DNA from 3 places in the Kitasatospora dryopteridis genome. Region 1 is predicted to be linked to each of the others. Evidence: riboswitches for the same ligand, from Rfam matches in the RefSeq annotation. Region 1 holds a riboswitch; each other region holds the start of a gene.
What was found. A riboswitch is a leader RNA that binds a small molecule or an ion and turns the genes downstream of it on or off. The one in region 1 is predicted to bind cobalamin.
Positions count from the first base shown of each region.

Region 1 (10,153 bases):
ACCGGCATGCTGGTCAGCCTGCTCGCCGGCGAGGTCGGGCTGTGGGCGCTGCCGCTGTTCTGCACCCCGCTGCTGCTCGCCCAGGCGTCCTTCCGGCGGGCCGCGGCGATCCGCGCCACCACCGGGCAGACCATCGAGGCGCTCGCCCGGGCCACCGAGGTCGCCGGCTACACCCCACCGGGGCATGCCCGCCGGGTCGCGGACACGGCGTGCGCGCTGGGGCGCGAACTCGGGCTCGGGACCCGGGACCTCGCCCTTCTGGAGTACGCCGCACTGATGCACGACATCGGCCAGCTCTCGCTGGTCGAACCCGTACCCGGCGGCGCCACCGCCATGCTGCCGCCCGCCGAACAGCAGCGGATCGCCCGCCTGGGCAGCGAGGTCATCCGGCGCACCGGCGTCCCGCGGCGGGTCGGCGACCAGGTCGCCCGGCTCGCCGACCCCTTCCGGCTGCCGGACGGCGCCGCCGACCGCAGCCTGCCGCTGTCCGCCCGCATCATCCGGGTCGCCAACGCCCACGACGACCTGCGCACCGAGGCCCGCGGCCGCGGGCTGTCCGAGGCCACCGCCGCCTTCGCGGCGCTGGAACGGCTGCGGCTGGAGCGAGGCCGCGGTTACGACCCTGCCGTGGTCGACGCCTTGGCCAGAGTGGGCGCCGCAGGCCGCGAACCGGCATGAACCGCCGCGCGGGGAGCGCGGGCCGCCACAGGCGTGGTTGGATGCGGTCGTAGCGTGGAACACCGGATGCGGGGCCACCCGGCACACCGGATCGTTCCCGTTGCAGCAGCCGGCCTCGGAGCATGTGCTGAGAACTGGCGGACGACAACGGCAGGGACGGAACGTGAGGATCTTCCACCGCGCAAGGCACCGGCCGTCGGCCACCTGGCGGCAGACGACCGACCGCGCCTTCACGCTCATCGGCGACGGCCGCTACGAGGACGCCGGCGCACTGCTCGTCATGGCCGCCGACCTGGAGCCGTGGCTCTCCGACTCCTGGTTCAACCTCGCCCTGCTGCACAAGTTCCGCCGCGACTGGGAGCAGGCCCGCACCGCCGGGCTGCGCGCCGTCGCCCTGCTCGACCGGGCGACCGGCGCACCCGACTGGTGGAACCTCGGCATCACCGCCACCGCCCTGCAGGACTGGCCGCTCGCCCGCCGTGCCTGGGAGGCGTACGGGCTGAGACTCCCCGGCGGGCCCGGAGTCCCCGCGGACGGGCCCGTCGACCTCGACCTCGGCACCACCCCGGTGCGGCTCTCCCCGGACGGCGAGTCCGAGGTGGTCTGGGGCCGCCGGCTCGACCCCGCCCGGATCGAGGTGCTGTCCGTCCCGCTGCCGTCCTCCGGCCGCCGCTGGGGCGAGGTCGTGCTGCACGACGGCGCCCCGCACGGCGAGCGGGTCGCCGACGGCGTCGCCTACCCCGTCTTCGACGAGATCGAGCTGTGGGCGCCCTCCCCGGTGCCGACCTTCGTGGTGCTGCTGCAGGCCGCCACGGCGGGTGACCGGGACGCGCTGGAGCGTCTGGTCGCCGACGCCGGGTACGCCGCCGAGGACTGGACGAGCTCGGTGCGGCTGCTGTGCCGCGCCTGCTCGGAGAGCCGGATGGCCATCGACGACGGCCACACCGCCCACCACGACCCGCACGACGACGGCGACCCCACCCACCCCGGCCACCTCAGCCACCTCAGCCAGGGCAGCATCGGCACCTCCTGGCTCGCCGAGCGCGAGTGCGGCATCGCCGCCCCCGCCGGCCTGGTCCGCACCCTCCTGGACCGCTGGGTCGCCGCCTCCCCCGCCACCCGGGCGTACCGGGACCTCGAAGAGGTTTGTTGAGGAAGGGGTTCGCCCGGCGCCGTACCCTTGAGCGGTACACCTGGACGGAACCACGGAGCGGAAACCAGCGATGGCCGACGAGCACGAGCACGACCACCCCGAGCAGGACGAGACCCCGGTGCAGAAGGTCGTCGGCGAGATGCCCGACCTCTCCAAGGGCACGGCCCGCCCGATCACGGTCTTCGGCAACCCGGTGCTGCACCGCGAGGTCGCCACGGTGACCACATTCGACGGCGAACTCGCCTCGCTCATCGACGACATGTTCGTCTCGATGTACGCCGCCGACGGCGTCGGCCTGGCCGCGAACCAGATCGGCGTCGACCTCAAGGTCTTCGTCTACGACTGCCCCGACGACGAGGGCGTGCGCCACGTCGGACACGTCGTCAACCCGGTGCTGGAGGAGCTGCCGCCGGGCCGCCGCGCCCTGGACGACTCCGCCGAGGGCTGCCTGTCCGTCCCCACCGCCTACATGGACCTGGCCCGCCCCGACTACGCCGCCGTCACCGGAGTCGACAAGGACGGCAACCCGATCCGGGTCGAGGGCACCGGCTTCTTCGCCCGCTGCCTCCAGCACGAGACCGACCACCTGTACGGCTACCTGTACATCGACCGGCTCTCCAAGCGCGACCGCAAGGACGCCCTGAAGCAGATGGCCGAGGGCACCCCCAAGTACGCCACCGTCCCGAACGACTGACGGACCGCCCGACGGCACGCGCGAGGGCCGCACCCGGAACCCGGGTGCGGCCCTCCTGCGTGACCGGTGCGCCGCGGCCTAGAAGTCGTCGTCGAAGGAGACCGAGCCCTCGACGGCGACCTGGTAGGCGGAGACCCGGCGCTCGAAGAAGTTGGTCAGCTCCTGGACGTTCTGCAGCTCCATGAAACCGAAGGGGTTGGTGGAGCCGTAGCGGATCGGCAGGCCGAGGCGGGCCAGGCGCTGGTCGGCGACGGCCTCCAGGTACTGGCGCATGGACTCGGTGTTCATGCCGGGCAGGCCCTCGCCGCAGAGGTCGCGGGCGAACTGGAGCTCGGCCTCGACGGCCTCCTCCAGCATCTCGGTGACCTGCTCGGCCATCTGCTCGTCGAAGAGGTCCGGCTCCTCCTCGCGGACGGTGTCCACGACGCTGAACGCGAAGTCCATGTGCATGGACTCGTCGCGGAACACCCAGTTGGTGCCGGTGGCCAGGCCGTGCAGCAGGCCGCGGCTGCGGAACCAGTACACGTACGCGAAGGCTCCGTAGAAGAACAGGCCCTCGACGCAGGCCGCGAAGCAGATCAGGTTCAGGAGGAACGCGCGGCGGTCCTCCTTGGTCTGCAGCGAGTCGATGTGGTCGACCGCGTTCATGTACTTGAAGCAGAACTGCGCCTTCTGGTGGATGGAGGGGATGTTCTCCACCGCCGCGAAGGCCGCCGCGCGGTCGTCCGGGTCGGGCAGGTAGGTGTCGAGCAGCGTCAGGTAGAACTGGACGTGCACGGCCTCCTCGAACAGCTGCCGCGACAGGTAGAGCCGGGCCTCGGGGGAGTTGATGTGCTTGTAGAGGCTCAGCACCACGTTGTTGGCGACGATCGAGTCACCGGTGGCGAAGAAGGCGACCAGGCGGCCGATCATGTGCCGCTCGCCCTCGCTCAGCTTGGCGAGGTCGGCGACGTCGGAGTGCAGGTCCACCTCCTCCACCGTCCAGGTGTTCTTGATGGCGTCGCGGTACCGGTCGTAGAACGACGGGTAGCGCATCGGGCGCAGCGTCAGCTCGAAGCCCGGGTCGAGCAGCATCTTCTGGCGGTCTTCGGTGCTCACTGGCAGGCCTCGCAGGACTCGGGGTTCTCCAGGGAGCAGGCGATGGCGTCCTGCTCCTCCTGGCTCATGGTCGGCGCGGGCACCGGCACGGCGGCGCGGGCGCCCGTGGCGGCCTGCGCGATCCGGGTGGCAGGGCGCGACCGCAGGTAGTAGGTGGTCTTCAGACCGACCTTCCAGGCGTACGCGTACATCGAGCTGAGCTTGCCGATGGTGGGCGCGGCCATGAAGAGGTTCAGCGACTGGCTCTGGTCGATGTACGGCATGCGGGCCGCGGCCAGGTCGATCAGCGCGCGCTGCGGCAGCTCCCAGGCCGTGCGGTACAGCGAACGGACGTCGGCGGGCAGCCAGTTGAGCTCCTGGACGGAGCCGTTGGTCTCGCGCAGCGCGTCCCGGGTCTGCTGGTCCCAGACGCCGAGCTCCTTGAGCTCGCGCACCAGGTACGGGTTGACCTGGAGGAACTCGCCGGAGAGCGTCTCGCGCTTGAACAGGTTGGACACCTGCGGCTCGATGCACTCGTAGACGCCGGCGATCGAGGCGATGGTGGCGGTCGGCGCGATGGCCAGCAGCAGCGAGTTGCGCAGGCCGGTCTCGGCGATCCGGGCGCGCAGCGCGTCCCAGCGCTCCGTCCACTGCGGGGCGGCGGCGTTGAAGTGGTCGATGTGCAGTTCGCCGCGGGCGGCGCGGGTCTCGCCGTACGCCTCGTGGCGGCCGAACTGCTCGGCGAGGTCCGCGGAGCGCTCGTAGGCGGTGAGCATGATGCGCTCGGAGATCAGGGTGGAGAGCGTCTTCGCCTCGGCGGAGTCGAAGTCGATCCGCAGCTGGAAGAAGACGTCCTGCAGGCCCATCACGCCGAGGCCGACCGGCCGCCAGCGGGAGTTGGACGTGCCCGCCTCGGTGGTCGGGTAGAAGTTGATGTCGATGACCCGGTCGAGGAAGGTCACCGCGGTGCGGACGGTGGCGTCCAGGCGCTCCCAGTCCATGGCGTTCACGAGGTCGGCGGCGGTGGCGCCGGCGGCGACGTGGGCGCCCAGGTTGACCGAGCCGAGGTTGCAGACGGCCGTCTCGGAGTCGTCGGTGACCTCCAGGATCTCCGTGCACAGGTTGGACGAGTGCACGGTGCGGCCGGGCAGCGCGGTCTGGTTGGCGGCCCGGTTGGAGGCGTCCTTGAAGGTCATCCAGCCGTTGCCGGTCTGCGCCAGGGTGCGCATCATCCGGGCGTAGAGGGTCTGCGCCGGGATGGTGCGGACGGCCTTGCCGGCCTGCTCGGCCTTGCGGTACGCCTCGTCGAAGTCGGTGCCCCACAGGTCGACCAGCTCGGGGACGTCGGCGGGGGAGAACAGCGACCAGTCCTCGTTGGCGTTGACCCGGCGCATGAACTCGTCCGGGATCCAGTGCGCCAGGTTGAGGTTGTGGGTGCGCCGGGCCTCCTCGCCGGTGTTGTCGCGGAGCTCCAGGAACTCCTCGATGTCGGCGTGCCAGGTCTCCAGGTACACGCAGGCGGCGCCCTTGCGGCGGCCGCCCTGGTTGACCGCGGCGACCGAGGAGTCCAGGGTGCGCAGGAACGGCACGATGCCGTTGGACTGGCCGTTGGTGCCGCGGATCAGGCTGCCGCGGGAGCGGATGCGCGAGTAGGACAGGCCGATGCCGCCGGCGTGCTTGGACAGCCGGGCGATCTGCGCGTAGCGGCTGTAGATCGAGTCCAGGTTGTCCAGCGGCGAGTCCAGCAGGTAGCAGGAGGACATCTGCGGGTGCTTGGTACCGGAGTTGAACAGCGTCGGAGAGGACGTCAGGTACTCCAGACGGCTCATCAGCCGGTACAGCTCCGCCACCTCGGCCACCGACTGCTCGCTGTCGCCGACCGCGAGGCCCGCGGCGACGCGCAGCAGGAAGTACTGCGGGGTCTCGACCACCTTGCGGGTGATCGGGTGGCGCAGCAGGTAGCGGGACTGCACGGTGCGCAGGCCGAAGTACTCGAAGCGGTCGTCGCCCTGCAGGTCGACCAGGGCGTCGAAGGCGTCCGCGTGCTTGGCCACGAAGGCCGCGGTGGTGTCGCCGATCAGGCCCTCGGCGTGGCCGACGGCGATCGAGGCGGCGAAGGTGACCGCGCCCTGGGAGACCGCCTCGTCGCGGATCTCCAGCGCCAGCAGGCGGGCCGCGAGCTTCGAGTACTGCGGGTCCTCGGCGATCATCGACGCGGCGGCCTCCACGGCCAGCCCGCGCAGCTCCGCGAAGTCGGAGCCGGCGTGGCGGCCGCGCAGTGCGGCGGCGGCGACGTGGCCGGGGTCCACCTGGGGGAGGTCGGTGCTGCGGTCGGTGAGCAGCCGGAGCAGCGCAGCACCGGGGTCGGTCTGGGCGGACTCGGCGATTCCCTGGGAGGGCAGGGTGACTGAGGCAGCGACGGTCAAGGCGCACTCTCTCCTGTGGCGGCAGCGGACGCTTCGGGTACCCCGCGGGCCGGGGGCCGGGGGTGCGTCAGGGCGTGCGCGCGGCAGGGCAGAACGGCACGCCCGATCCGAGTCGAGGCGTGCGTCGCCACCCGGCCAACCCGCGAGGCCCGGACGTACAGCTGTGCTTCATGGCATCTGCGGGGAAGCCGGTGGCACACCGTCGGCAGGCCCTCGGACTGTGCGGGCCCGGACGTTCACGGGCCTGCTCACCGTTGCGGGGCAGTCCCGGACTTGCACCGGGTTCCCCTGCGTCGACAGCGAGAGTGAGCATACATGTAGTGGTGTCTCCGTGATGTACCCCCATATCTTGTGCACGCAGCGTGTCGCGTCCGTGGCTGGACACACTCCGGTGAGCGCAGTGCGCACATCCGACCCGCCCCTGACCCACCCGTTGTGCTCACGGAACGGTCACCACCCGAGACTGCGCCGCACCCCATGGCCTACGATCTCTGGCCATGAGTGACGGTACGGGGGCCACGCCCGGTTGGACGGGTCAGCCCGGGTCCCAGGAGGGACCGGCGAATCCCGCGGAGCAGGGGGCACAGGGTGCCCAGTCCTTCCCGCCGCAGGCAGGCTTCGGCACGCCGCCCGGCTTCCCCGCGCAGGCGTCGCACCAGCAGTGGCCGCTGCCTCAGCAGGCGCAGACCGCCATCCCGGACTGGGAGGCGCTGGCCCAGCAGCACGAGGCCTCGTCGCGCCGCAAGAAGCTGATCTGGACGGGCGGCATCGTGCTCACAGCCTGCGTCCTCGGCGGCGCGGTCGGTCTGGCCGTCATGAAGGGTGTGCACGGCGGCACTCCGGAGGCCGGCGCATCGTCCAGCGCCTCGGCCTCGGCGCACCCGTCCGGCTCGGCCCCCGCCAACTCGCCGACCGTGCCCGGCCAGCCCGACCTGCTGGCCGACAAGTCCGGTCAGGCGAACCTCGCCATCGGCCCGGACGCGCAGCTGGCCGAGGTGGAGGGCGGTTATGCGCTGCGCATGCGGAGCAACAACAACTCCTACGCCCAGTCGGCGAACCAGCTGGTCGACGTCGGCAAGAGCTTCTCGATCGCGGCATGGGTCTACAACGAGGCGCCCGGCGGATCGCGCACGGCGATCAGCCAGGGCGACGGCATCTCGTACTCCTTCGACCTGTCCCGCGACGACGCCAGCGGCAAGAAGGCGTGGGCGTTCCGGGTGCAGACCGCGGACGGCGGCGCCGACGGCACGGTCGTCCAGGCGGTGGCTCCCGAGAGCCTGGAGACGGTGACGCAGTGGGTCCTGCTCACCGCGGTCTACGACGCCGGCCAGCGCACCATCACGCTGTACGTGAACGGCGCGCAGGCGGCCACGGCCAAGCTCAACGGCCCCATCTGGGCCGGGCCCGGGCCGCTGCAGTTCGGTCGCAGCCGGCACCACGGGATCTGGGGCGACAACTGGGCCGGCGTGATCGGGCGGATCCTGGTCTGGAAGGAGCCGCTGAACCCCCAGCAGGTCGCCAGCCTCAAGACCGGCGGCACGGGCCTCAGCGCCAAGCCGGTCAACTCCTGGCTCGTCGGCGGCTGATCCGCTGCCGGGGGAGGCCACGGCCCGGCCGTGGCCTCCCTCACGCCTGCCGCGGTGTCACCGGCGTTCGGGGTGTGAAAAGATGGCGGCCGAGCGAACGGGGATGGCGGCATCAGGCCGAGTGGGGGCGCATCGGTTTCGGAAGTGCCCGCGCGCGGCCGACCGGAACCCCCGGCGAGTTCAGGCGAGCAGGAGACGGCCGGCAGACGGCCGTCGTCCGCGGAGCGGCCCGCAGCCTGACCGACCGTCGGGCCGTCCCGACCTGTCGTCGGATGCCCGGCCCCGGAACGGCTGCTCACCAGGGGGCGGGGCGAGCAGTTGCTTTTTTCGGGGGGAATAGAGCCGTGAACACTCTGTCCATCGTGATTCCCGCGCTCAACGAGGCGTCAAACCTTCCCGCGGTGATGGGCACGGTGCCGGTCGCAGAACTCGCGGCAGCCGGTTGGGACACCGAGGTGGTCGTCGTCGACAACGCCTCGACGGACGACACCGCGGCCGTCGCCCGGTCGCTGGGCGCCCGGGTCGTCTCGCAGCCGGAACGGGGTTACGGGAACGCCTATCTCGCGGGCTTCGACGAGGCCACCGGCGATGTGATCGCCACCGGTGACGCGGACTGCACCTATCCGTTCGACGCCCTGCCCGACCTGTTGCACACTCTGGTCGAGCACGACGTGGAGTTCATGACGACCGATCGGCTCCGGCGCAGCAACCGGCGTGCCATGAAGCCCTCGCACTTCGTCGCCAACCACGCCCTGAGCGCACTCAGCCGCACGCTCTTCCGCAACGGTCTGCGGGACTCCCAGTCCGGCATGTGGATCTTCCGACGGTACATCTGGGACGGTCTGGACGTCCGTTCCGGCGGCATGGCCTTCTCCCAGGAGATCAAGAACGCCGCCACCTCGGCCGGGTACCGTTTCATGGAGGTCCCGATCGAGTACCGCACCCGCGGCGGCGAGGTGAAGCTCAACGCCCTGCCGGACGGCATGGCCAACCTCCGCCAGCTCTTCAACCACCGCTTCCGGCGCCACGGCGGACCGCAGCCGGTCCCGGTGTCCGCCCGCAAGCAGGCCAGGATCCCCGCCCAGAAGCCGCGCAACGAACGCATCGAGGCGGTATGAGCACGCAGTCCGAGGACGCCCTGCCCGAGGACGCGCTGCCGAAGGACGCGCCGGAGGAGACCGCCCCGGGGCCCGCCGGCCGACGGCGGCGGCGCACGGCACGGCGCCGCCGGCGGCCGGCGGTCGTCCTGGCCGGCGTCCTCGCGGCGGTCGCGGTCGGGTTCACCCTGTGGACGGCACCCACCACCCGCGAGATCCTGCTCGACTCCTTCACCGAGCGGCCCCGGACGTACGCCGAGCTCTTCTTCACCGCCACACCCGGGTTCGAGGGATCGACCGTCGTCGTCCCGGTCGCCGTCACCGACCACGGCGAGGGATCCCAGGGGTACCGGGTGCGGGTCACCCTGGAGTCCCCGTCCGGGCAGGTCCTGGCCAGTTCGACGACCGCCCTGAAGGCCCACTACGGCGCACCGGTGCCCTTGGTTGCGAAGCTGCAGACCAACGCCGACGTCGCCCTCGTCCGGGTCGCCCTCGTCGGCCACCCGCAGAGCCTCTACTTCCGCTTCGGGAAGTCCCAGACCCCTCATGGCTGAGGCACCGGACGCACCCCCGACGAGCCGCCGCCCTGGAACCCTGATGCGTACGATCCTGCAGGTCACCCCCTACTACCCGCCCCACCTCGGCGGCCTCGAACGCGTGGTGGAGAACCTCTCCGTCCAGCTGGCCGAGCGCCACGAGGTGCGGGTGGTCACCACCGCGCTGGGCGCCGGCGGCGCCGGACGGCGCACCGGCGGACCGGTCGCCGTCCGCCGGCACCGGGCCGTGGAGGTGGCGCACACCGCGCTCGCCCCCGGGCTGCCGGTCTCCCTGCTGCGCGCACCACGCGGCGCCGTGCTGCACCTGCACTGCGCGCACGCCCTGATGCCCGAACTCGTCGCGCTCACCGCCCGGCTGCGCCGGCAGCGGTTCGTCCTGCACTTCCACCTGGACGTGGACGCCTCCGGCCGGCTCGGCCGGCTGCTGCCCGCGTACAAGAAGCACGTCCTGGCCCGGGTCATGCGGGCCGCCGCCGCCGTCATCGTGCTGACCGACGCCCAGGGCGCCTTCGTCCGGGACACCTACCGGGTGCCCGCCGAGCGGGTCTTCACCGTGCCCAACGGCGTCGGCCGCCAGTACTTCATGCCCGTCCGCACGCCGGAGCCCGGGCCGCTCCGGCTGCTGTACGTCGGCCGGCTCAGCGCCCAGAAGAACGTCGCGCGGCTGCTCGACGCGATGGCCCTGACCGAGCGGCCCGTCCGGCTGCGGATCGTCGGCGACGGCGAACTGCGCTCCCGGCTGGAGGCCCGGGCCCGGCAGCTCGGCCCGGAAACGGTCGAGTTCGCCGGCGGCCTGCACGGCGAGGACCTCGTCGCCGCGTACGCCGCGGCCGACGTCTTCGTCCTGCCCTCCGACCGGGAGGGCATGCCGCTGGTCGCCCTGGA
Region 1 is NZ_CP192749.1:4,952,725-4,962,877, forward strand. Features, by position in the region: gene ACQ614_RS22565 (HD-GYP domain-containing protein) at 1-678, shown strand, start outside; gene ACQ614_RS22570 (tetratricopeptide repeat protein) at 842-1,831, shown strand; gene def (peptide deformylase) at 1,971-2,525, shown strand; gene ACQ614_RS22580 (ribonucleotide-diphosphate reductase subunit beta) at 2,604-3,599, opposite strand; gene ACQ614_RS22585 (ribonucleoside-diphosphate reductase subunit alpha) at 3,620-6,004, opposite strand; adenosylcobalamin-variant (AdoCbl-variant) riboswitch at 6,228-6,328, opposite strand; gene ACQ614_RS22590 (LamG domain-containing protein) at 6,526-7,614, shown strand; gene ACQ614_RS22595 (glycosyltransferase family 2 protein) at 7,959-8,732, shown strand; gene ACQ614_RS22600 (hypothetical protein) at 8,729-9,265, shown strand; gene ACQ614_RS22605 (glycosyltransferase family 4 protein) at 9,309-10,153, shown strand, end outside.

Region 2 (10,153 bases), 750 kb from region 1:
CACGGCGTCCACCGGGCTGTGCAGCAGCAGCGCGGGCACCTGGAGGTCGGTGCCGGCCGCGAGCCTTGCGAACCCGGCCAGGTCGACCCCGGAGCGGCCCTCGGCGGCCAGCGCACCGAGCTCGGCGAGCGGGGCGGGCACGCCGGCCCGGGCGGCCTCCCTGCGGACGGTGGCGGGCCAGTCCAGCACCGGCGAGTCGAGCACCAGGCCGGCCAGCGAGTCGCGCCAGGCCGAGCGGGCCGCCGTGTGCAGGGCCATCGTGGCGCCGAGCGACCAGCCGTACAGCACGATCCGGCCGGCGCCGTGGGCGTGGGCGAAGCGGACGGCGGACTCCACGTCCCGCCACTCGGTCTCGCCGAAGTGCCCGAGCCCGTCCGGGGAGGGCGGGGCGCCCTCGTCCCCGCGGTGGGTGACCACCAGTACCGGCATGCGCAGCGCGTGCAGCACCGGCAGGACGGGCAGTGCCTGCTGCCGGTCGGTGCCGGGGCCGTGCACCAGGATCGCCCACACTCCGCGGATGCCCGGCAGGTACCAGGCGGGCATCGGGCCGAGCTCGCCGTCGACGACGGTCTCGGTGAAGTCCAGGCCGAGCGCGGAGGCCGGGTCGCCGATCTCGGTACGGGCGGTCACCCGGACCTCCGTCCCGGTGCGCAGCGTGCCGGCGCCGGTGGCGAGCAGCCGCCGGGTGACGCTCTGCGGGCCCGTGGCGAGCACGTCGCCGATCACGGCGTGGCCGCCGTCGGTCCACTCCAGGGCGTAGCGGCCGGGGCGCTCGGTCTCGACGCTGCGGGTGAGGGTGACCCGGTCGGCGGCCAGGTCCTGGACCCGGATGCCGGGGCGGGCGCCGCCGCGGCCCGACAGTCCCATCCCCGCGAAACCGGGGCGGACGGCCCGCTCGGACACCCGGCGGCCGATCAGCAGCACGGCGGCCCCCGTCCCGACGGCGGCGGCCGCGACGATCGCGGCGGTTCCCCAACGCATGGCGCTCCCCGGTGGGCGGCTGGACATGGCGCTCCCAGTCCACGCCCGGCCCCGGACCGCGGCCACCCGAACGGGTCCGTCCGGGCGGCGGTGCAGAGGTCGATCCGGGGGCCCGCGCGCCCCTGTTCGGCCGCCCGTCTGCCTTCAGGCTCTCCTAGGGCTTGTCTGACAATTCGCGTCGCATTGGCACGCGGCGTCGGGCGCCCGGCTGGGCGTGCCGCCGTATCGGCCTCGTACTGGACGTACTCGGGCGATGCGGCGGCACGTCCAGGCGGGATGATCCGGCGTCGTGTGCGCGGCGGGAATTGTCAGACAAGCCCTAGACCGGGACGTCCGTCCCCGGCCGGGACAGCAGTTCCCAGAAGCGGTCGGCGAGCGGGCGGGCCGGGGGGCGGGCGGCGTCCGGGACGGCGGAGCCCCAGTGGGCGGGGACGAGGTACTCGTCCTGGAGGTCCGCGAGGACCCCGCCGAGCACCGGGTCCGGGACGGGCACGAGCCTGGCCACCGCCCTCAGCCGGGCCTGCCAGCGGCCGTCGACGACCTGTCGCAGCAGGAGCTCCAGCTCGTCCTGACGGCCGGTCACGTGCACCAGCGCCCGCAGGGTCAGCCCGAGCGCGTGCGCCAGTGCCAGGCTCTGCTCCTCGTCGGCGTCCCAGTGGCCGGTGTCCTCGGCCCTGGCGTACGTCTGCACGCTGACCCCGATCCGGCGGGCGGCCTGCTCCCTGGTCAGCTCGCGGGACAGCCGGAAGTCGCGGAGGGTCGCCGGGCGGACGCCCATCAGCTGCGCGGGCGGGCACCACAGCGCCCTCGACAGGGCGACGAACTCCTCCTCCGAGGGCCGCAGCTCACCGGCCTCCCAGGCCGCCACATGGGCGGGCAGCAGCCGGACGCCGTGTGCGGCCATGGCCTCGGCGACCTGTTCCGGGGTCAGGCCGAGCCCGGCGCGGTGCGCCCGCGCGGCCTGCGGGGAGAACGGCACCGGCGGCGGGGAGGACGGTCTGCGTCGCATGCGACAAGAACGTACGGGCGGCCGCGCGCACCGACCCACTCGCCGAACGCACGAAGCGGGGCGCGCCGCCCGGGCCCGGGGCTGGAGGATCGTACGGGGCTCGGGGCGGCCGGAACGGCGACGGTGTGTGACCAACCCCTCCACAGGCTTTGTTGACTCCCGGTCGGAACGCGTGATGGGATCTCGGGGCCATACGGAGGCATGCAGAGGAAGCCGGTGCGAGTCCGGCGCGGTCCCGCCACTGTCACCGGGGAGCACGCTCGACCTGCATGGTCACGGCGGTCCGCGACAGGGCCGCTGGAAGGCCCGAGCGCGTGTCCGACCCGGAAGCCAGGAGACTCTCGCCGCCGGTTCGTCGATCCAGGGCGCGGACCCTGAGTGAGGACACGCCCGCCATGCAGGCTGCCCAGCGGTCACCGCTGCGCCCCGACCGGGGAGCCGGGCCGTGGCCCGTGTGAACCCCTCCCCCTACCTGCTGGGCGCCGTCGCCGGCTACCTCGCCGACACCGCGCTGGCCGACCCCCGCCGCGGCCACCCGGTCGCCCTGTTCGGCACCGCGGCCGGCCGCCTGGAGCGCCGGCTCTGGCGCGACCACCGGGGCACCGGAGCCGCCTTCACCGCCCTGAGCGTGGGCACCGTCGCGGCCGGCGCCGTCCTCGCCGACCGCGCCCTGCGGCGGCGTCCCTGGGCACGGTCGGCCCTCGCCGCGGCCTCCGCCTGGACGGTGCTCGGCGGTACCTCCCTCACCCGCGAGGCCCGGACGATCGGCCGCTTCCTGGAGGCCGGCGACCTGGCCGCCGCCCGGGAGCGTCTGCCGCACCTGTGCGGCCGCGACCCCAGCGCCCTGGACGGGCAGCAGATCGCCCGCGCCGTCGTCGAGTCCGTCGCCGAGAACACCGCCGACGCCGTGGTCAACGCCCTCACCTGGGGCGCGCTGGCCGGCACCCCCGGGCTGCTGGCCTTCCGGGCCGTCAACACCCTGGACGCGATGGTCGGCCACCGCTCGCCGCGCCACCTGCGCTTCGGCTGGGCCTCCGCCCGGCTCGACGACGTGGCCGGCTGGCCCGGTGCCCGGCTGACCGCACTGCTGACGGTCGCCGCCGCGGAGCACCCGCGGGCCGCCTGGAAGGTCTGGCGGCGCGACGGGTCGTCACACCCCAGCCCCAACGCCGGACAGGCGGAGTCGGCCTTCGCGGGCGGGCTCGGCGTGCGGCTCGGCGGCACCCTGCGGTACGGCGACGGGGTTCCCCCGGAGACGGGGGTCCCCCCGGCCGAAGGCTGGGGGAGGGTGGAGCACCGGCCCGTCCTCGGCGCCGAACTCCGGCCGGTGGACGTCCCGGACATCGAGCGCGCCTGCCGGCTCTCCCGCCGCGTGGGAATGCTGGCGCTGGCGGTGACGACGGCCGCCCACGCCCTCGGACGCACCTCACTCGGCCGGGCCGCCCCGGGGCGCACCGGTCTGATCGGAGTACGCGCCCCTGGGTGGCCCATTCCCGTCCCCGGGTTTGCACGCATGCGAAGGAGTGTCACGTGACGAAGGCTCTGCTGGTGGCGGGGACGACCTCGGATGCGGGGAAGAGCGTGGTCACGGCGGGGATCTGCCGGTGGCTGGCCCGGCAGGGGGTGCGGGTGGCGCCGTTCAAGGCGCAGAACATGTCGCTGAACTCCTTCGTCACCGCTGACGGCGCCGAGATCGGCCGCGCCCAGGCGATGCAGGCCCAGGCCGCCCGGGTGGAGCCCGAGGCGGCGATGAACCCGGTGCTGCTGAAGCCGGGGGCGGACGGCCGCAGCCAGGTGGTGCTGCTCGGCAGACCGGTGGCCGAGGTCGGGGCGCTGGACTACCGCGAGCGCAAGCCCGTCCTGCTGGAGCGGGCGCTGGAGTGCCTGGCGGACCTGCGCAGCCGGTACGAGGTGGTGGTCTGCGAGGGCGCCGGCTCCCCCGCCGAGATCAACCTGCGGGACCGGGACATCGCCAACATGGGCCTGGCCACGGCCGCGAACCTGCCGGTGGTGGTGGTCGGCGACATCGACCGCGGCGGGGTGTTCGCGGCGATGTACGGCACGCTGGCGCTGCTGTCCGCGCAGGACCAGTCGCTGGTGGCGGGCTGGTTCGTCAACAAGTTCCGCGGGGACGCGCGGCTGCTGGCGCCGGGGCTGGAGATGCTGCGGGAGCTGACGGGCCGTCCGGTGCTGGGCACGCTGCCGATGCTGCCCGGCCTGTGGCTGGACGCCGAGGACTCGCTGGACCTCTCCACCGCCGTGGAGAACCGTCCGACCGCGGCCCCGCACGGCGCGGACGTGCTGCGGGTCGCCGTGGTGCGGCTGCCGCGGCTGTCGAACTTCACCGACGTGGACGCGCTGGCCCAGGAGCCGGGCGTGCTGGTGCGCTGGGCGACCCGGCCGGAGGAACTGGCCGACGCCGACCTGGTGGTGCTGCCCGGCACCCGGGCGACCGTCGCCGACCTGGCCTGGCTGCGCGAGCGCGGCCTGGACACCGCCCTGCAGGCGCGCGCCGCGGCCGGGCTGCCCGTGCTCGGCGTGTGCGGCGGCTACCAGATGCTGTCCCGGGAGATCGTCGACGCGGTGGAGTCGAAGGCGGGCGCCGTCGAGGGCCTCGGGCTGCTGCCGACCCGGGTGGAGTTCGGCGCGGAGAAGGTGCTGGGCCGGCCGGTCGGCGAGGCGTACGGGGAACGGGTCGAGGGGTACGAGATCCACCACGGCGTGGTGTCCGTCGAGGGCGGGGAAGCCTTCCTGGACGGCTGCCGGGTCGGTGCGGTGTGGGGGACGACCTGGCACGGCGCGCTGGAGAACGACGGCTTCCGGCGGGCGCTGCTGCGCGAGGTGGCGGCGGCGGCCGGACGGGCGTTCGTGCCTGCGCCGGACACCTCGTTCGCCGCGGCGCGCGAGGAACGGCTGGACCGGCTGGGCGACCTGATCGAGGAGCATGCGGACACCGACGCGCTGTGGAAGCTGATCGAGGGCGGGGCACCGCAGGGGCTGCCGTTCGTGCCGCCGGGTGCGCCGTGAGCAAGGGAGAGCAGATGAGTGACGCCCGTTATCCGTTCACCGCGATCGTCGGCATGGCCGACCTGCGGCTCGGGCTGCTGTTGAACGCGGTCTCGCCCGCCGTCGGCGGTGTGCTGGTGCGCGGCGAGAAGGGCACCGCCAAGTCGACGATGGTGCGCGCCCTGGCGGGGCTGCTGCCGTCGATCGGCGCGGTCGCCGGCTGCCGGTTCGCCTGCGACCCGGTGGCGCCGGACCCGCAGTGCCCGGACGGCGCGCACACCGGCGCCGATTCGCTGGAGCGGCCCGCCCACCTGGTGGAGCTGCCGGTCGGCGTCTCCGAGGACCGCATCGTCGGCTCGCTGGACCTGGAGCGGGCGCTCGCCGAGGGCGTCAAGGCGTACGAGCCGGGCCTGCTGGCCAAGGCGCACCGCGGCGTGCTCTACATCGACGAGGTCAACCTGCTGCAGGACCACCTGGTCGACCTGCTGCTGGACGCGGCGGCGATGGGCCGCTCGTACGTGGAGCGGGAGGGCGTGTCGGTGCGGCACGCGGCACGCTTCCTGCTGGTGGGCACCATGAACCCGGAGGAGGGCGAGCTGCGTCCGCAGCTGCTCGACCGGTTCGGCCTGACGGTGGAGATCGCGGCGACCCGGGACCCGCAGGAGCGGGCCGAGGTGGTGCGCCGGCGGCTCGCGTACGACGCCGACCCGGCCGGCTTCGCCGAGCGGTTCGCCGGGGAGGAGCAGGCGCTCGCCGAGCGGATCACCGCCGCCCGGGAGCTGCTGCCGAAGGTGGAGCTGACCGACACGGCGCTGCGTCAGATCACCGCGGTCTGCGCCGCCTTCGAGGTCGACGGCCTGCGCGCGGACATCGTGATGGCCCGCACGGCGGTCGCGCTGGCGGCCTGGGCGGGCCGCACCGAGGTGCTGGAGGAGGACGTCCGCAAGGCCGCACAGCTGGCGCTGCCGCACCGTCGGCGCCGCAACCCCTTCGACGCGCCCGGCCTGGACGAGGAGCAGCTGGACCGCACGCTGGAGGAGCACGCGGGCTCCGAGGAGGACGGCCCGGACGACAGCGACCCGAACGGCAGCGGGCCGCAGGACGACGGCCCGGACGGCGGCGGCCCGGACGGCCCCGGCGGCGCCCCCGCGCCCGCGGACGCGCCGGACGGCTCGGCGGCCTCCGACCCCGCACAGGCCCCGGAGCAGACCCCGCCGCAGCCCCGCCAGGCGCCCGGCACCGGCCGGGAGGCCGCCCCGGTGGCCAGCGCCGCCCCGTACCGGACGCGGCTGTTCAAGGTGCCCGGCACCGGCCGGGGTGCGATGGGCCGCCGCTCGGCCGCGGAGACCGACGGCGGGCACACCGTGCGGGCGCGCCGCCCGCAGGGCCGCCTGGCCCGGCTGCACCTGACCGCGACGCTGCAGGCCGCCGCCCCGCACCAGGCCGCCCGCGGCCGGTCCGGGCGGGCCCTGGTGCTGGCCAAGGACGACCTGCGGGAGCAGGTGCGCCGCGGCCGGGAGTCCAACCTGGTGCTGTTCGTGGTGGACGCCTCCGGCTCGATGGCCGCCCGGCAGCGGATGGGCGCGGTCAAGGGCGCGGTGATGTCGCTGCTGACGGACGCCTACCAGCGGCGCGACAAGATCGGCATGATCACCTTCCGCGGTACCGGCGCCGAGCTGGCGCTGCCGCCGACCTCCTCGGTGGAGGTCGGGGCGGCCCGGCTGGAGCAGCTGCCGACCGGCGGGCGGACCCCGCTGGCCGCCGGGCTGCTGCGCGCCCACGAGGTGCTGCGGATCGAGCGGATGCGCGACCCGGACCGCCGCCCGCTGCTGGTCGTCGTCACCGACGGCCGGGCCACCGGCGGCCGGGACGCCCTGGCGCAGGCCGAGCGGGCCGCGGGCCTGCTGGCCGGGCAGGGCGTGGCGAGCGTGGTGCTGGACTGCGAGTCCGGCCATGTCCGGCTCGGTCTGGCCCGCACCCTGGCGGCCCGCCTCGGCGGCCCCGCCGTCACCCTGGACGAGCTGCGCGCCGAGGGCGTGGCGGCACTCGTCCGCGACCACCGTTCCGTCTCCACCCAGCGAAAGGCGGCCTGAGCCGTGCCCAAGGGAGTGCCCGAGAGTGTCCCCGACGACGGCCTGACGACACGTCAGCGCCGCACCCTGCCGATCACCGCGGTGCACACCGGCCCCGGCAAGGGCAAGTCGACCGCCGCCTTCGGCATGGCGCTGCGCGCCTGGAACCAGGGCTGGCCGATCGGGGTGTTCCAGTTCGTCAAGTCCGCCAAGTGGAAGGTCGGCGAGGAGAACGCGCTGCGCGTCCTCGGCGCCTCCGGCGAGGGCGGCACGGTGGCCTGGCACAAGATGGGCGAGGGCTGGTCCTGGGTGCAGCGCGGCATGGAGTCCAGCGAGGAGGCGGCCAAGGAGGGCTGGGAGCAGGTCAAGCGCGACCTCGCCGCCGAGACCTACCGCTTCTACGTGCTCGACGAGTTCACCTACCCGATGCACTGGGGCTGGGTGGACGTCGACGAGGTGGTGTCGGTGCTCAAGGACCGCCCGGGCAGCCAGCACGTGGTGATCACCGGCCGGTACGCCAAGGAGCCGCTGACCGGATTCGCCGACCTGGTCACCGAGATGACCAAGGTCAAGCACCCCATGGACGCCGGCCGCAAGGGCCAGCGCGGTATCGAGTGGTAGCCCGTTGAACATCCCCCGTCTCGTCGTCGCCGCGCCCTCCTCGGGCGCGGGCAAGACCACCGTCGCCACCGGCCTGATCGCCGCGCTCGCCGCACGCGGCCTCGCGGTCTCCCCGCACAAGGTCGGCCCGGACTACATCGACCCGGGCTACCACGCGCTGGCCGCCGGCCGCCCGGGCCGCAACCTGGACGCGTACATGTGCGGCGAGGGGCGGATCGCCCCGCTCTTCCTGCACGGCGCCGCCGGGGCCGACGTGGCGGTGGTCGAGGGCGTGATGGGGCTGTTCGACGGGGCGGCCGGACGCGGCGAGCTCGCTTCCACCGCGCAGGTCGCCAAGCTGCTCAAGGCACCGGTGGTGCTGGTGGTGGACGCCTCCTCGCAGTCCCGCTCGGTGGCGGCCCTGGTGCACGGCTTCGCCTCCTGGGACCCGCAGGTGCGCCTCGCCGGGGTGATCCTCAACCGGGTCGCCTCCGACCGGCACGAGCAACTGCTGCGCGAGGCGCTGGAGGAGGGCTCCGGGGTGCCGGTGCTCGGCTGCGTGCGGCGCGCCGCCTCGGTGGCCACCCCCTCCCGCCACCTCGGCCTGATCCCGGCGGTGGAACGCTCCGCGGATGCCCTGCGGGCCGTCCGCGACATGGGCGAACTCGTCGCCGCCTCGGTGGATCTGGACGCACTGCTGGCGCTGGCCCGCAGCGCCCCGCCGCTGGACGCCGAGCCGTGGTCCGCCGCCGCGGAGGTCTCCCCCGTCGCCGGCCGGCCGCGGATCGCCGTCGCGGGCGGCGCCGCGTTCTCCTTCTCGTACGCGGAGAACGCCGAACTGCTCACCGCGGCGGGCGCGGAGGTCGTGTCGTTCGACCCGCTGCGGGACGAGGAACTCCCCGCCGGCACACGGGGATTGGTGGTCGGCGGCGGCTTCCCCGAGATGTACGTGGGCGAGCTGAGCGCCAACGCGTCGCTGCGGACGGCGATCGCCGGGCTGGCCGCGGGCGGTGCGCCGATCGCCGCCGAGTGCGCCGGACTGCTCTACCTGGGGCGGGAGTTGGACGGCAAGGAGATGTGCGGGGTACTGCCGCACACCGCCCGGATGACCGAGCGGCTCACCCTCGGCTACCGGGAGGCGGTGGCCCTGGCGGACAGCCCGCTCGCCGCGGCCGGCACCCGGGTGCGCGGCCACGAGTTCCACCGGACGGTCTGCGAGCCGGGCGCGGGCGAGCAGCCCGCCTGGGGCTGGCGCGCGCCTTCCGGGCCCGCCGTCGAGGGCTTCGTGCAGGGCTCGGTGCACGGCTCGTACCTGCACCTGCACTGGGCCGGGGCGCCGCAGCTCGCGGAGCGCCTCGTCCGCGCGGCGCTCTGACGCCCGGGACGCGCCGCGGTCAGGCGGAGGCGAGCCGGAAGACGGGGTAGCCGGGCGCGATCCGCAGCAGGTCGGCGTCGGAGGCGTCCGCGTCGATGCCGTCGAAGAAGACGCCGACCTCGAACTTCCAGCGCTTGAGGTAGGCGCGGAGCACGGCCGGCTTCTCGGCGTCGGGGAGTTCGACCGCGCTGAAGGCCTCGGCGCGACGGCCGAGCCGGAGTTCGCCGGCGCCCGCGGCGCGCAGGTTGCGCACCCACTGGGTGTGGCCGCGCGGCGCGACCAGGTAGCGCTGCCCGCCGTGGGTGAGCAGGTTGACGGGGGTGGTGCGCCACTCGCCGCTCTTGCGGCCGCGCACCGCCAGCACCCGGGAGCCCCAGAGGCTGAGGCCCGCCTGGGTCAGAGCGGCGACGGTGCGGTTGGACAGGGCGAGCAGGGCGGCACTGAGGCGGCCGGTGGGCATCACATAGCGGCTGGCGTCGGACACGGGGACCCCCTGGAGTGCGAGCGGCGGACGCTTCGGAGAGCAGTGCTCTCACTTCTGCCCACGACTGTGCCACCGTCCTCGCGCGCGGTCAAGAGCAGTGCTCTCGTTTCGGTGCAGCGCTCGGAAATGTGGGAGGCTGTCCCCATGACCGCCATCAGGACCGCCCGCGAACGCGCCCGCGAGGAGCTCACCCGCGAGATCAAGCAGGAGGCCCGCCGGCAGCTCGCCTCCGAGGGCGCCCAGCGGCTCTCACTGCGTGCCGTCGCCCGCGAGCTCGGCATGGCCTCCTCCGCCATCTACCGGTACTTCCCGAGCCGCGACGAACTGCTCACCGCGCTGATCGTCGACGCCTACACCGATCTCGCCGACGCCGCCGACGCGGCCCTCGCCGATGCCCCCGCCGCCCCGCGGCCCCGCTGGCGGGCCCTGTGCACCGCCGTACGGGCCTGGGCGCTCGCCAACCCGCACGAGTACGCGCTGGTCTTCGGCACTCCGGTGCCCGGCTACCGCGCCCCGCAGGAGACCGTCCGGCACGCCGCCCGACTTCCCCTCGCCCTGATCGCGGTGGCGGCCGAGGGCACGCCTGCGGCCGAACTCCCGGTACCGGCCGGCCCGCTCGGCGAGCA
Region 2 is NZ_CP192749.1:5,701,672-5,711,824, reverse strand. Features, by position in the region: gene ACQ614_RS25740 (alpha/beta hydrolase family protein) at 1-981, opposite strand, end outside; gene ACQ614_RS25735 (helix-turn-helix domain-containing protein) at 1,301-1,990, opposite strand; cobalamin riboswitch at 2,198-2,330, shown strand; gene ACQ614_RS25730 (cobalamin biosynthesis protein) at 2,436-3,524, shown strand; gene ACQ614_RS25725 (cobyric acid synthase) at 3,521-5,017, shown strand; gene ACQ614_RS25720 (putative cobaltochelatase) at 5,032-7,089, shown strand; gene cobO (cob(I)yrinic acid a,c-diamide adenosyltransferase) at 7,093-7,689, shown strand; gene ACQ614_RS25710 (cobyrinate a,c-diamide synthase) at 7,694-9,043, shown strand; gene ACQ614_RS25705 (nitroreductase family deazaflavin-dependent oxidoreductase) at 9,063-9,503, opposite strand; gene ACQ614_RS25700 (TetR/AcrR family transcriptional regulator) at 9,672-10,153, shown strand, end outside.
Region 2: linked by a shared signal. The riboswitch ahead of ACQ614_RS25730 (cobalamin biosynthesis protein) and the one ahead of ACQ614_RS22585 (ribonucleoside-diphosphate reductase subunit alpha) in region 1 are both predicted to bind cobalamin.

Region 3 (10,153 bases), 1.8 Mb from region 1:
GCTGGTGCTCGCGGACGCCGTGGCGGAGAAGTTCGGGGGCGACAACGTCTCCGAGACCCGCCGCAACGTGCAGTCCTACCTCGACCACCTGATCGTCCGATGAGCGCGCCGGTCGTCGTGCTGGTCGGCCCGCCCGGGGCCGGCAAGTCCACGGTCGGCCGGCTGCTCGCCGAGCGCCTCGGGGTCGGCTTCCGGGACACCGACGCCGACATCGAGGAGCAGGCGGGCAAGCCGATCCCGGAGATCTTCATCGACGAGGGCGAGCCGCACTTCCGCGAACTGGAGGTGCGGGCCGTCCGCACGGCCGCCGAGGCCCACCCCGGCGTGCTCGCGCTCGGCGGCGGCGCGGTGATGGCCGACGCCACCCGCGCCCTGCTGGCCGGCCTCCCGGTGGTCTACCTGGAGGTCGCCCTCGGCGACGCCGTCAAGCGGGTCGGCCTGGACGCGCCGCGCCCGCTGCTCGCCGTCAACCCGCGGGCCCGCTGGCGCGAGCTGATGGAGGCCCGCCGCCCCCTCTACCTGGAGGTGGCCAAGGCCGTCGTCGACACCCAGGGGCTCACCCCCGAGCAGGTCGCGGACGCCGTAATGGAAGCACTGGAGCTGAAGCAGGCATGACCGACACCGTCACCATCCACGTCGGCGGCAGCGCCGGACACGACCCGTACGACGTGCTGGTCGGACACCAGCTGCTCGGCGAACTCGCCCCGCTGATCGGCGGCAAGGCCAAGCGGGTCGCGGTCATCCACCCGGAGGCGCTGGCCGCCACCGGCGAGGCGATCCGCGAGGACCTCGCCGCCGAGGGCTACGAGGCGATCGCCCTCCAGGTGCCCAACGCCGAGGAGGCCAAGAGCGCCGAGGTCGCCGCCTACTGCTGGTCCGTGCTCGGCCAGACCGGCTTCACCCGCAGCGACGTGATCGTCGGCCTCGGTGGCGGCGCCACCACCGACCTCGCCGGCTTCGTCGCCGCGACCTGGCTGCGCGGCGTGCGCTGGATCTCCATGCCGACCACCCTGCTCGGCATGGTGGACGCGGCCGTCGGCGGCAAGACCGGCATCAACATCGCCGAGGGCAAGAACATGGTCGGCGCCTTCCACCCGCCGGCCGGCGTGCTCGCCGACCTGGCGACCCTGGAGACGCTCTCCAAGCACGACTACGTCTCCGGCCTCGCCGAGGTGATCAAGGCCGGCTTCATCGCCGACCCGGTCATCCTCGACCTGGTCGAGGCCGACCCGGAGGCCGCCACCACCCCGGCGGGCCCGCACACCCTGGAGCTGATCCGCCGGGCCATCCAGGTCAAGGCCGACGTCGTCTCCGGCGACCTCAAGGAGGCCGGCCGCCGCGAGATCCTCAACTACGGCCACACCCTCGGCCACGCCATCGAGCGCAACGAGCGCTACAAGTGGCGGCACGGCGCGGCGATCTCCATCGGCATGGTCTTCGCCGCGGAGCTCGGACGCCTCGCGGGTAGGCTGGACGACGAGACCGCCGACCGGCACCGGCGGGTGCTCGGCTCGGTCGGGCTGCCGCTGACGTACCGCGCGGACGCCTGGCCCCGGCTGCTCGACGCCATGAAGATCGACAAGAAGTCCCGCGGCGACCTGCTGCGCTTCATCGTCCTGGACGGCCTCGCGAAGACCTCCGTCCTGGAGGGGCCCGACCCGTCCCTGCTGGTCGCCGCCTACGCGGAGGTGTCCGGATGACCACACGGGTGCTCGTCCTCAACGGGCCCAACCTCGGCCGGCTCGGCAGCCGCGAACCCGACGTGTACGGCGCCACCTCGTACGCCGGGCTGGTCGAGCGCTGCACCGCGCTCGGCGCCGAACTCGGCCTGGACGTGGAGGTCCGCGAGACCAACTCCGAGTTGCAGATGGTCGAGTGGCTGCACCAGGCCGCCGACGCGAAGACCCCGGTCGTCATCAACCCCGGTGCCTTCACGCACTACTCGTACGCCATGCGCGACGCCGCCGCCCAGCGCACCGCGCCGCTCATCGAGGTGCACATCTCCAACCCCTACGCCCGGGAGACCTTCCGGCACAACTCGGTGATCGCCGCGATCGCCTCCGGCACCATCGCCGGCTTCGGCCTCGGCTCGTACGAGCTGGCACTTCGCGCCCTCGCGGAGCAGCTCACCTCCCGCTGACACGTGATCATTCGGCCCGGTGGCGGACTGTGCCCGCCACCGGGCCGACGTGTAGTGTCCCGCTCGGGAGGTGACGATGTCGCAGTACGCAGGGGGAGGACCGATGCCTCCGCGACCCGTCGCGCCGCCGTACCCGGCCAGGCCAGGAGGGGCGCAGCCACCGTATCCGGCCAGGCCCGGCACGCAGCCGCCGTACCCGCAGCCGCCCGCCCGGCAGCCGCAGCCCGCCGCGCCGCCCCCGGCCCCGATGCCCGCGGCGCCCGCACCCGCGGCGCCCGCGATGAGCGTGCCGCCCGGCGCCACCGGACACTTCGTCCTCCCGGCCGGCGCACCCGTCCAGCTCCCCGCGCACCCGCCGCAGCACCAGCTGCCGACCGGCCCGATAGCCGTGCTGCTGATCGGCCCGGCCGGTGCCGGCAAGACCACCGTCGCCCGGCACTGGGCCGAGCGGCAGCCGATGCCCACCGCCCACATCAGCCTGGACGACGTCCGCGAGTGGGTGCAGTCCGGCTTCGCCAACCCGCAGTCCGGCTGGAACAACGCCTCCGAGGCCCAGTACCGCCTCGCCCGGCGGACCTGCGGCTTCGCCTGCCGCAACTACCTCGCCAACGGCATCTCCTGCATCATCGACGACGCCGTCTTCCCCGACCGGCCGGCCATCGGCCTCGGCGGCTGGAAGCGCCACATCGGCCCCGGCATGATCCCGGTCGTCCTGCTCCCCGGCCTCGACTCGGTGCTCGCCCGCAACGCCCGCCGCAGCGGCAACCGCCGGCTGAGCGACGAGGAGGTCGCCCGCATCCACGGCCGGATGGCCGGCTGGCGCACCTCGGGCCTGCCCATCATCGACAACTCCCAGCTGGACGTCGCCGCCACCGCCGCCGCCCTCGACCGCGCCATCATGTCCCGCCTGGCCGGCCGCCCGTGACCGCCCCGCCCGACACCGACGGCGTGGTGTGATCCCGCCTCCGACCAGACGTGTAGGGCCGCGGGGAACTGCGCAATACGGATGTGGTGATCACGACGGCGTGGGCCAGGCCGTGATCCGTACGGTGGCCCGCGTCCGGATTGTGCAGTTCTCCCCCGGCCTCCGGCCGGGAGGTGCCTCCCCGCGCCCCTGGATCGACCGCCCGGGCGGGCGGTCGGGGTGTCACAGGGGGCTGGGATGATGGAGGGGCCGCAACGGACCAGACGAGGAGCTGACGCCCGTGCCCGAGGGCCACATCATCCACCGCCTAGCCCGAGAGAACCACCGAGCCTTTGCCGACCGGCCCGTACGCGTGAGCAGCCCGCAGGGGCGCTTCGCCGAGGGCGCCGCCCTGCTCGACGGCCGCACCCTGGACGAGACCGAGGCCCACGGCAAGCACCTGTTCCTCGGCTTCGGGGACGACTGGCTGCACATCCACCTGGGCCTCTACGGCAACTTCGCCTTCGGCACCGGCGAGGTGCCCGCGCCGGTCGGCGAGGTCCGGCTGCGGATGGCGAACGACGAGGGATGGGCCGACCTCCGCGGCCCCAACACCTGCGAACTCCTGGGCCCCGGCGAGAAGAAGGCCGTCCACAACCGGCTCGGCCCCGACCCGCTGCGCCCCGATGCGGACCCGGAGGCCGCCTGGCGCCGGATGGCCCGCAGTTCGACGACGGTCGCCGCCCTGCTGATGGACCAGAAGGTGCTGGCCGGGGTCGGCAACGTCTACCGCGCCGAGGTGCTGTTCCGGCTGGGCATCAGCCCGCACCGGGCCGGCAAGGACGTCACCCGTGCCGAGTGGGACGCGATCTGGGCGGACCTGGTCGCCCTGATGCACGAGGGCGTCGGCGCAGGGCGGATCGACACCGTGCGGCCCGAGCACACCCCGGAGGCCATGGGCCGCCCGCCGCGGGTGGACGACCACGGCGGCGAGGTGTACGTCTACCGCCGCACCGGCATGCCCTGCCTGGTCTGCGAGACGCCGGTGCGCACCGAGTCCCTGGTGTCCCGCAACCTCTTCTGGTGCCCCGGCTGCCAGCAGCGCTGACGGGCGGGCACCCGCGCCCTGCCCTGCCGTAGCGGCAGGGCAGGGCGCGACGGGCCGTCAGCCGCGCGGCAGCACGGTGGACTGCACCTCGGGCAGCTTCCGCCAGTCGCTGGAGACGATGCTGGCGTGGGCGGCGGCGAGCTGGGAGACCCGGGCCCGGGCCTGGTCGGCGGTCGGGTCGGTGCCGCTGATGGCGGGGGCGACGTTGTGGGCGTCGGTCATCACCAGCAGGTAGTGGCGGCTGTCGTACCAGGCGGTGTCGATGCCGCCGACGTACGCCGAGGCGTCGCCGTCGAACACCACGAACCAGGGCCGGATGTTCGTCTCGCCGTACTTGCCGCGCGGGTCGCCCGAGGCGGCGCCGTGCACCACCGGGAAGACCTGGGCCTGGCCGATCTTCCCGGCCGCGGCCAGGTCGCGCAGGTGGCGGGCGTACTCGACGTCGGTGTGCAGGGTGTCGAAGGGGTTGCCCTCCTCGAAGGTGCCGGGGATGACGTCCACCAGCACCCGGCCGGCCAGTGCGGCGCGGGTCGGCCAGTTGCCGGCCCGGGCGGCCTCGTCGAGGGTGGCGTACGAGCCGCCGCCGGGCCTGGCGAGCAGGTCGGCGGGGCGGAAGGCGGTGCTGCCCAGGTGGGCGGCTATCAGGCTGTCGAGCTGCACCGGGCCCATGCCGCGGTTGGCGGCGAAGCCGCCCTTGAGTTCGAGCTTGACCACCAGCGGGCCGCTGCCGGGGTGGGCGCCGAGCCAGACCCGGATGTCGTCGAGGCAGTGCTCGAGGTTCTTGTTGGTGCCGCCGCTGTAGAGCTGGGCGGGGTTGCTCGCGGCGGTGCAGTTGTTGGCGTTGCCGAGCGGGTTGGAGTGGCTGACCTTCCACTCCTTGGTGACGGTGTCCGTCCAGACGTCCAGCTCGATCATTCCGGTGCCGGTGTCCAGGCTCTGCGCGAGGAACGGGAACGCGGCCGGGTCGTAGGTGTTGTGGAGGCCGACGGTGGTGGCCGAGCCGAAGGGCAGGCCGCCGCCGGCGGCGGCGCCGGACTGGTGCGCGGGGATCAGGGCGGCGGCTGCGGCCAGCAGTCCCACGGCGAACGTACGGCGAAGCTTCACGGTGTCTCCTCGTCAGGAGCCTGGGAACGGCGGCCCGGACGGGCCGCCTCCGGAAGCATGGGCCACCGGAGCTGCTTCAAGGTGACATGACAAGAAAACTTGGCCGAAGCCGATCCCCCGTCATACTGCGTGCGGCGCAGCCGATCTCACTCCGGACGGCCCCCGGCCGGGCGGCTCCGACCCGGGCGGCCCTCACTCCGGACGGCCGAGCACGCCGTGCTCCAGCACCTCCGCGACCGCCGGGTCGGTGAGCCGGTACCGCACCACGCGGCCGTCCCGCTCGCCCGCGACCACGCCCGCGGCGCGCAGCAGCCGCAGCGCCTGGGAGACCGCCGGGTCGCGCATGCCGGCCGCGACGGCGAGGTCGGTCACGGCGAGCGGCCCCGTGGTGTGCAGGGCGAGCAGCAGCGACAGCCGTCCGGGGTCGGCGAGCAGGGCGAAGCGGTCGGCCCAGGTACGGACACGGGCGGTGTCGCCGATCGCCGCGATGGCCTCGCAGACCCGGTGCCCGTCGATGGTGCGGTGGTCGGTGCGGTCGGCGGGGACGAGGTGCATGGCGGCATTCTTGCAGGCCGTCCGACCGTGATCTCAGACACCTGCGCAGGTCTGCAGGCTTGCAGCTGTCGGTCCGTCACCCCTACGGTGGAGCAGCCGTGGTGTTCGGGAAGACCGGTGGAGGACCCTCGCGGGTCCGAGTCCGGAGCGGCCCTCGCCACTGTGAACGGGGAGTCAATCCGTACCCCTTTGCGGGTCACTGGGCGCAGCAGCGCGCCTGGGAAGGCCGGGTACGGGCACCGTCGGAACCTCCCCGTGAGCCAGGAGACCGGCCACGGCATCTCACGACGTCATTCCACGAGGTGCTGGAGCGTGATCCGCAGATGACCCTGCCCGCAACCGGTACGGCCGCGCCGCCGACCGCCCCCGGACCGCCGGCCTTCCGCTGGCGGCGGGAGGACACCCTGCGCACCGCCGGCCTGATGGCGGTCATCCTCGCGATGCACGTCGCGGCCTTCGGCACGCTCTTCCTGCTGGTCGTGCCGGAGAAGTACGAGGTGGGCACCCAGGTCTTCGGCGCGGGCCTCGGCATCACCGCCTACACCCTCGGCATGCGGCACGCCTTCGACGCCGACCACATCGCGGTGATCGACAACACCACCCGCAAGCTGATGGCCGACGGCCGGCGCCCGGTCTCGGTGGGCTTCTGGTTCGCCCTCGGGCACTCCTCGATGGTGGTGCTGATGGCCGCCCTGGTGGCGGGCGGCGCGCAGCTGGCCGGGGTGCTGATGGACGACGGGTCGGCGACGCACCAGGTGCTCGGCACGATCGGCACCACCGCCTCCGGCGCCTTCCTCTATCTGATCGCCGCGCTGAACCTGGTCGCGCTGCTCGGCATCCTCCGGGTGTTCCGGGCGATGCGCGCCGGCTCGTACGACGAGGCGGAGCTGGAGCGGCAGCTGGACTCCCGCGGCCTGATGAACCGCATCCTCGGCCGGGCCACCCGCTCGATCTCCCGGCCCGGCCAGATGTTCCCGGTCGGCATGGTGCTGGGCCTCGGCTTCGACACCGCCACCGAGGTGACCCTGATGGTGATGGCGGGCTCGGGTGCTGCGGCGGGCCTGCCCTGGTACGCGATCGTCTGCCTGCCGCTGCTGTTCGCCGCGGGCATGAGCCTGTTCGACACGCTGGACGGCACGTTCATGAACTTCGCCTACCAGTGGGCGTTCTCCAACCCGGTGCGGAAGGTCTTCTACAACCTGGCCATCACCGGGCTGTCGATCGCGGTGGCGTTCGTCATCGGCACGATCGAGCTGGTGGCGGTACTGCACGACAAGCTCGGCCTGGCCGACCCGGTGACGGGGTGGGTCGCCGGGCTGAGCCTGGACAACGTGGGCTTCGTCATCGTCGGCCTGTTCGTGGTGGTCTGGGCGGTGGCGATCGGCTACTGGCGGATCGCCGGGGTGGAGAAGCGGTGGGCGCCGGAGCGGCAGGCCTGAGCGGCGCGGGCCGCCGGCCCGGTGCGCGGGCGGACGGTGCGTCAGCCCGCCGCCAGCAGCAGCGTGCCGGCCACCGCGAGGCCGGCGCCGACCACCTGCACCCGCTGCAGCCGCTCCTTGAGCAGCCCGCGGGCCATCAGCGCCGTGACCACCGGGTAGAGCGAGGCCAGCACGGCGGCCACCGCCACGGGCCCGCTGTTGGAGGCGACGGCGAAGGTCGCATTGGCGGCCACGTCGGCCACGCCCACGGCGGTCAGTACGGGCAGGTGCCGCAGGACGGCCCCGGGCCCGGCCGGCCAGCGCCCGCGGCCCCGGGCCAGCAGCAGGGCGCCGCCCACCGCGATGTTGCACAGCCGCTGCACGCACAGGGCGAGCAGCAGGCCGCCGCCGGCCGAGGCGTGGGCGATCAGCGCCATCACCGCGCCGAAGCCGAAGGCCGCGCCGAGCGTCAGCACCAGCACCCTGGCGCCGACCGCGCCGCCGCCGCGCTGCGGGCCGCCGGCCAGGGCCACCCCGAGGACGGCGACGGCGATCCCGGCGGCCTGGGCGGGGCCCGGCCGTTCGCCGAGCGCCAGGCCGACGCCGACCGGCACCGCGACGCCCACCGTGGCCAGCGGCGAGACGACGCCCATGGGCCCGAGGGCGAGCGCCCGGTAGAAGGCGAGCATGGCGAACGGCCCGATCGCGCCGGCGGCGACGGCGGACCACAGGCCGGCCGTGAACGGGCCGGGGCCGCCGGTCGCCAGGACGGCCGCCACGAGCAGCGCCGCCGCGGTGACCTGCGAGGCGAGCACCACGGTCAGCGCCGGCATCCGCCGGGTCAGCGCGCCGCCGCCGTAGTCGGCCACGCCCCACAGCAGGCTGGCGGAGAGAGCGAGGAGCTGGGACAGCACAGTGGACTCCGGAGTACGGTCAATTGGACTCGTCGTGTCCCGGAAGAGTAGATCAGCAAAGTGATCCAGACGAATCAATATATTGGACTGGTATGCCCGACCCCGATGTCATCACCCAGGCCCTGGCCCGCAACCTGAAGCGGCTGCGCTCCGACCGCGGTCACACCCTCGACGCCCTCGCCGCCCGCTCCGGGGTGAGTCGCGGCATGATCGTGCAGATCGAGCAGGGGCGGACCAACCCCAGCGTCGGCACGGTCGTCAGGCTCGCCGACGCCCTCGGCGTCTCGATCGCCCGGCTGCTCGACTACGACGAGACCTCCACCGTCCGGATCGTGCCCGACTCCGAGGCCGTCCAGCTGTGGGCCGGTGCCAACGGCGGCAGCGGCGTGCTGCTCAACGGCATCGAGGCGCCCGGCCCGCTGGAGCTCTGGGAGTGGCTGATCCTGCCGGGGGAGGGACACGGCTCCGACCCGCACCCGGCCGGCACCGTGGAGATCGCCCGGGTCGACGAGGGCGAGCTCACCCTCACCCTGGACGGCCGCGAGCACCGCGTCCCGGCCGGCTCGACCGCTTCCTACGAGGCCGCCACCGCGCACGGCTACCGCAACGACGGCGAGGTGCCCGTGCGGCTCACCCTCGTGGTGTCGGTGCCGCCGCCCCCGCGCTGACCGGCCCGCCCGCATGCGGCGGCGCCCCCTCCCGGCCGGGAGGGGGCGCCGTTTCCGTGCGGTCAGCCGCGGCCGTACCGGCGGCGGTACAGCTCGACGCGGCCTGCCTGGTCGAGCACGCGGGCCCGCCCGGTCCAGACGGGGTGGCTCGCCGAGGAGGTCTCGACGTCGAACACCGGGTACACGGTGCCGTCCTCCCACTCGACGGTCGACGCGGAGCCGAGCGTGGAGCGGGTGAGGAAGGACGTGCCGGCGGCCTTGTCGCGGAAGACGACCGGACGGTAGGCGGGGTGGATGCCGTGCTTCATGCGGCTGCTCCTTCGGAGGGTCGGACGGGATGTCGGGCGGGCGTGCGGTCGATGCGGGCGGTCAGCGCTCCTCGCGGAACGCGACGTGCCGCCCCACGACCGGGTCGTACTTGCGCAGCACCAGCCGGTCGGGGTCGTTGCGGCGGCTCTTGCGCGTCACGTAGGTGAAGCCGGTGCCGGCGGTCGACCTCAGCCGGACGACCGGGCGGAGTTCGCTGCGGGCCATCTGTCCTCCTCGCGGGCTCGGACCTCCGCTCCGGGCCCCCTCCGGAGCTTCTTCTGGGAACGGAAGTCGTTTTCATACGGCTCCAACGCAGCCCGGCGCCCGTCCATTCCCGCCGGAGCCGACCCGGGGCAGGACAGGGCCCCGACCCGCGCCCGGAGCTTCCGCGCGCCCTCCCCGGGCACTCTTCCGGCCCTTTTCGCGCAGCGGCGGGCCGCCTGCCCTGCTCGACGGGCGCGCGACGTCCGCAGTTCGTACGCTCGTGGCATGTCCGATGCGTACGAGGCCCGGCGGGAGCACCTGCGGGAGTACTGCAGTGCCTCGGGAGTGGACGCGGCCCTGATCACCCGCGCCGCCAACGTCCGCTACCTCACCGGCTGCCCACCCTGCGGTGCCAGCCTGCTGATCACCCGCGAGCGCTCCCTGCTCGCCCTGCCCGACGACCTGCCGCCCGACGAGAGCGGCGAGCACCTGCTCGGCCCCGACGTCGCCCAGCTGCTGGTGCCCGCCGACACCGACACCGCACTGGCCGCCGCCGAGGCCGCCGGCCGGCTCCGTGTCGCCGACCTGGCCGTAGAGGAGCACGACCTCACCGTCAAACGCCACCGCGCGGTGGCCGGCATCGCCGAGGGCGTCCGGCTCGCCGACCTCGGCACCGCGGTCGAGCGGATGCGCGTGGTCAAGGACGAGCACGAGATCGCCGACCTGCGGATCGCCGCCGAGATCGCCGACCAGGCGCTCAGCGAACTGCTCGAGTCCATCCTGGTCGGCCGCACCGAGCGCCACCTGGCGATGGAGCTGGAGCGCCGCA
Region 3 is NZ_CP192749.1:6,741,033-6,751,185, forward strand. Features, by position in the region: gene aroC (chorismate synthase) at 1-103, shown strand, start outside; gene ACQ614_RS30440 (shikimate kinase) at 100-615, shown strand; gene aroB (3-dehydroquinate synthase) at 612-1,700, shown strand; gene aroQ (type II 3-dehydroquinate dehydratase) at 1,697-2,140, shown strand; gene ACQ614_RS30455 (AAA family ATPase) at 2,244-3,065, shown strand; gene ACQ614_RS30460 (Fpg/Nei family DNA glycosylase) at 3,346-4,152, shown strand; gene ACQ614_RS30465 (phosphatidylinositol-specific phospholipase C domain-containing protein) at 4,210-5,256, opposite strand; gene ACQ614_RS30470 (ArsR/SmtB family transcription factor) at 5,449-5,811, opposite strand; cobalamin riboswitch at 5,894-6,102, shown strand; gene ACQ614_RS30475 (HoxN/HupN/NixA family nickel/cobalt transporter) at 6,135-7,250, shown strand; gene ACQ614_RS30480 (EamA family transporter) at 7,292-8,140, opposite strand; gene ACQ614_RS30485 (XRE family transcriptional regulator) at 8,236-8,811, shown strand; gene ACQ614_RS30490 (type B 50S ribosomal protein L31) at 8,874-9,119, opposite strand; gene rpmG (50S ribosomal protein L33) at 9,181-9,345, opposite strand; gene ACQ614_RS30500 (aminopeptidase P family protein) at 9,610-10,153, shown strand, end outside.
Region 3: linked by a shared signal. The riboswitch ahead of ACQ614_RS30475 (HoxN/HupN/NixA family nickel/cobalt transporter) and the one ahead of ACQ614_RS22585 (ribonucleoside-diphosphate reductase subunit alpha) in region 1 are both predicted to bind cobalamin.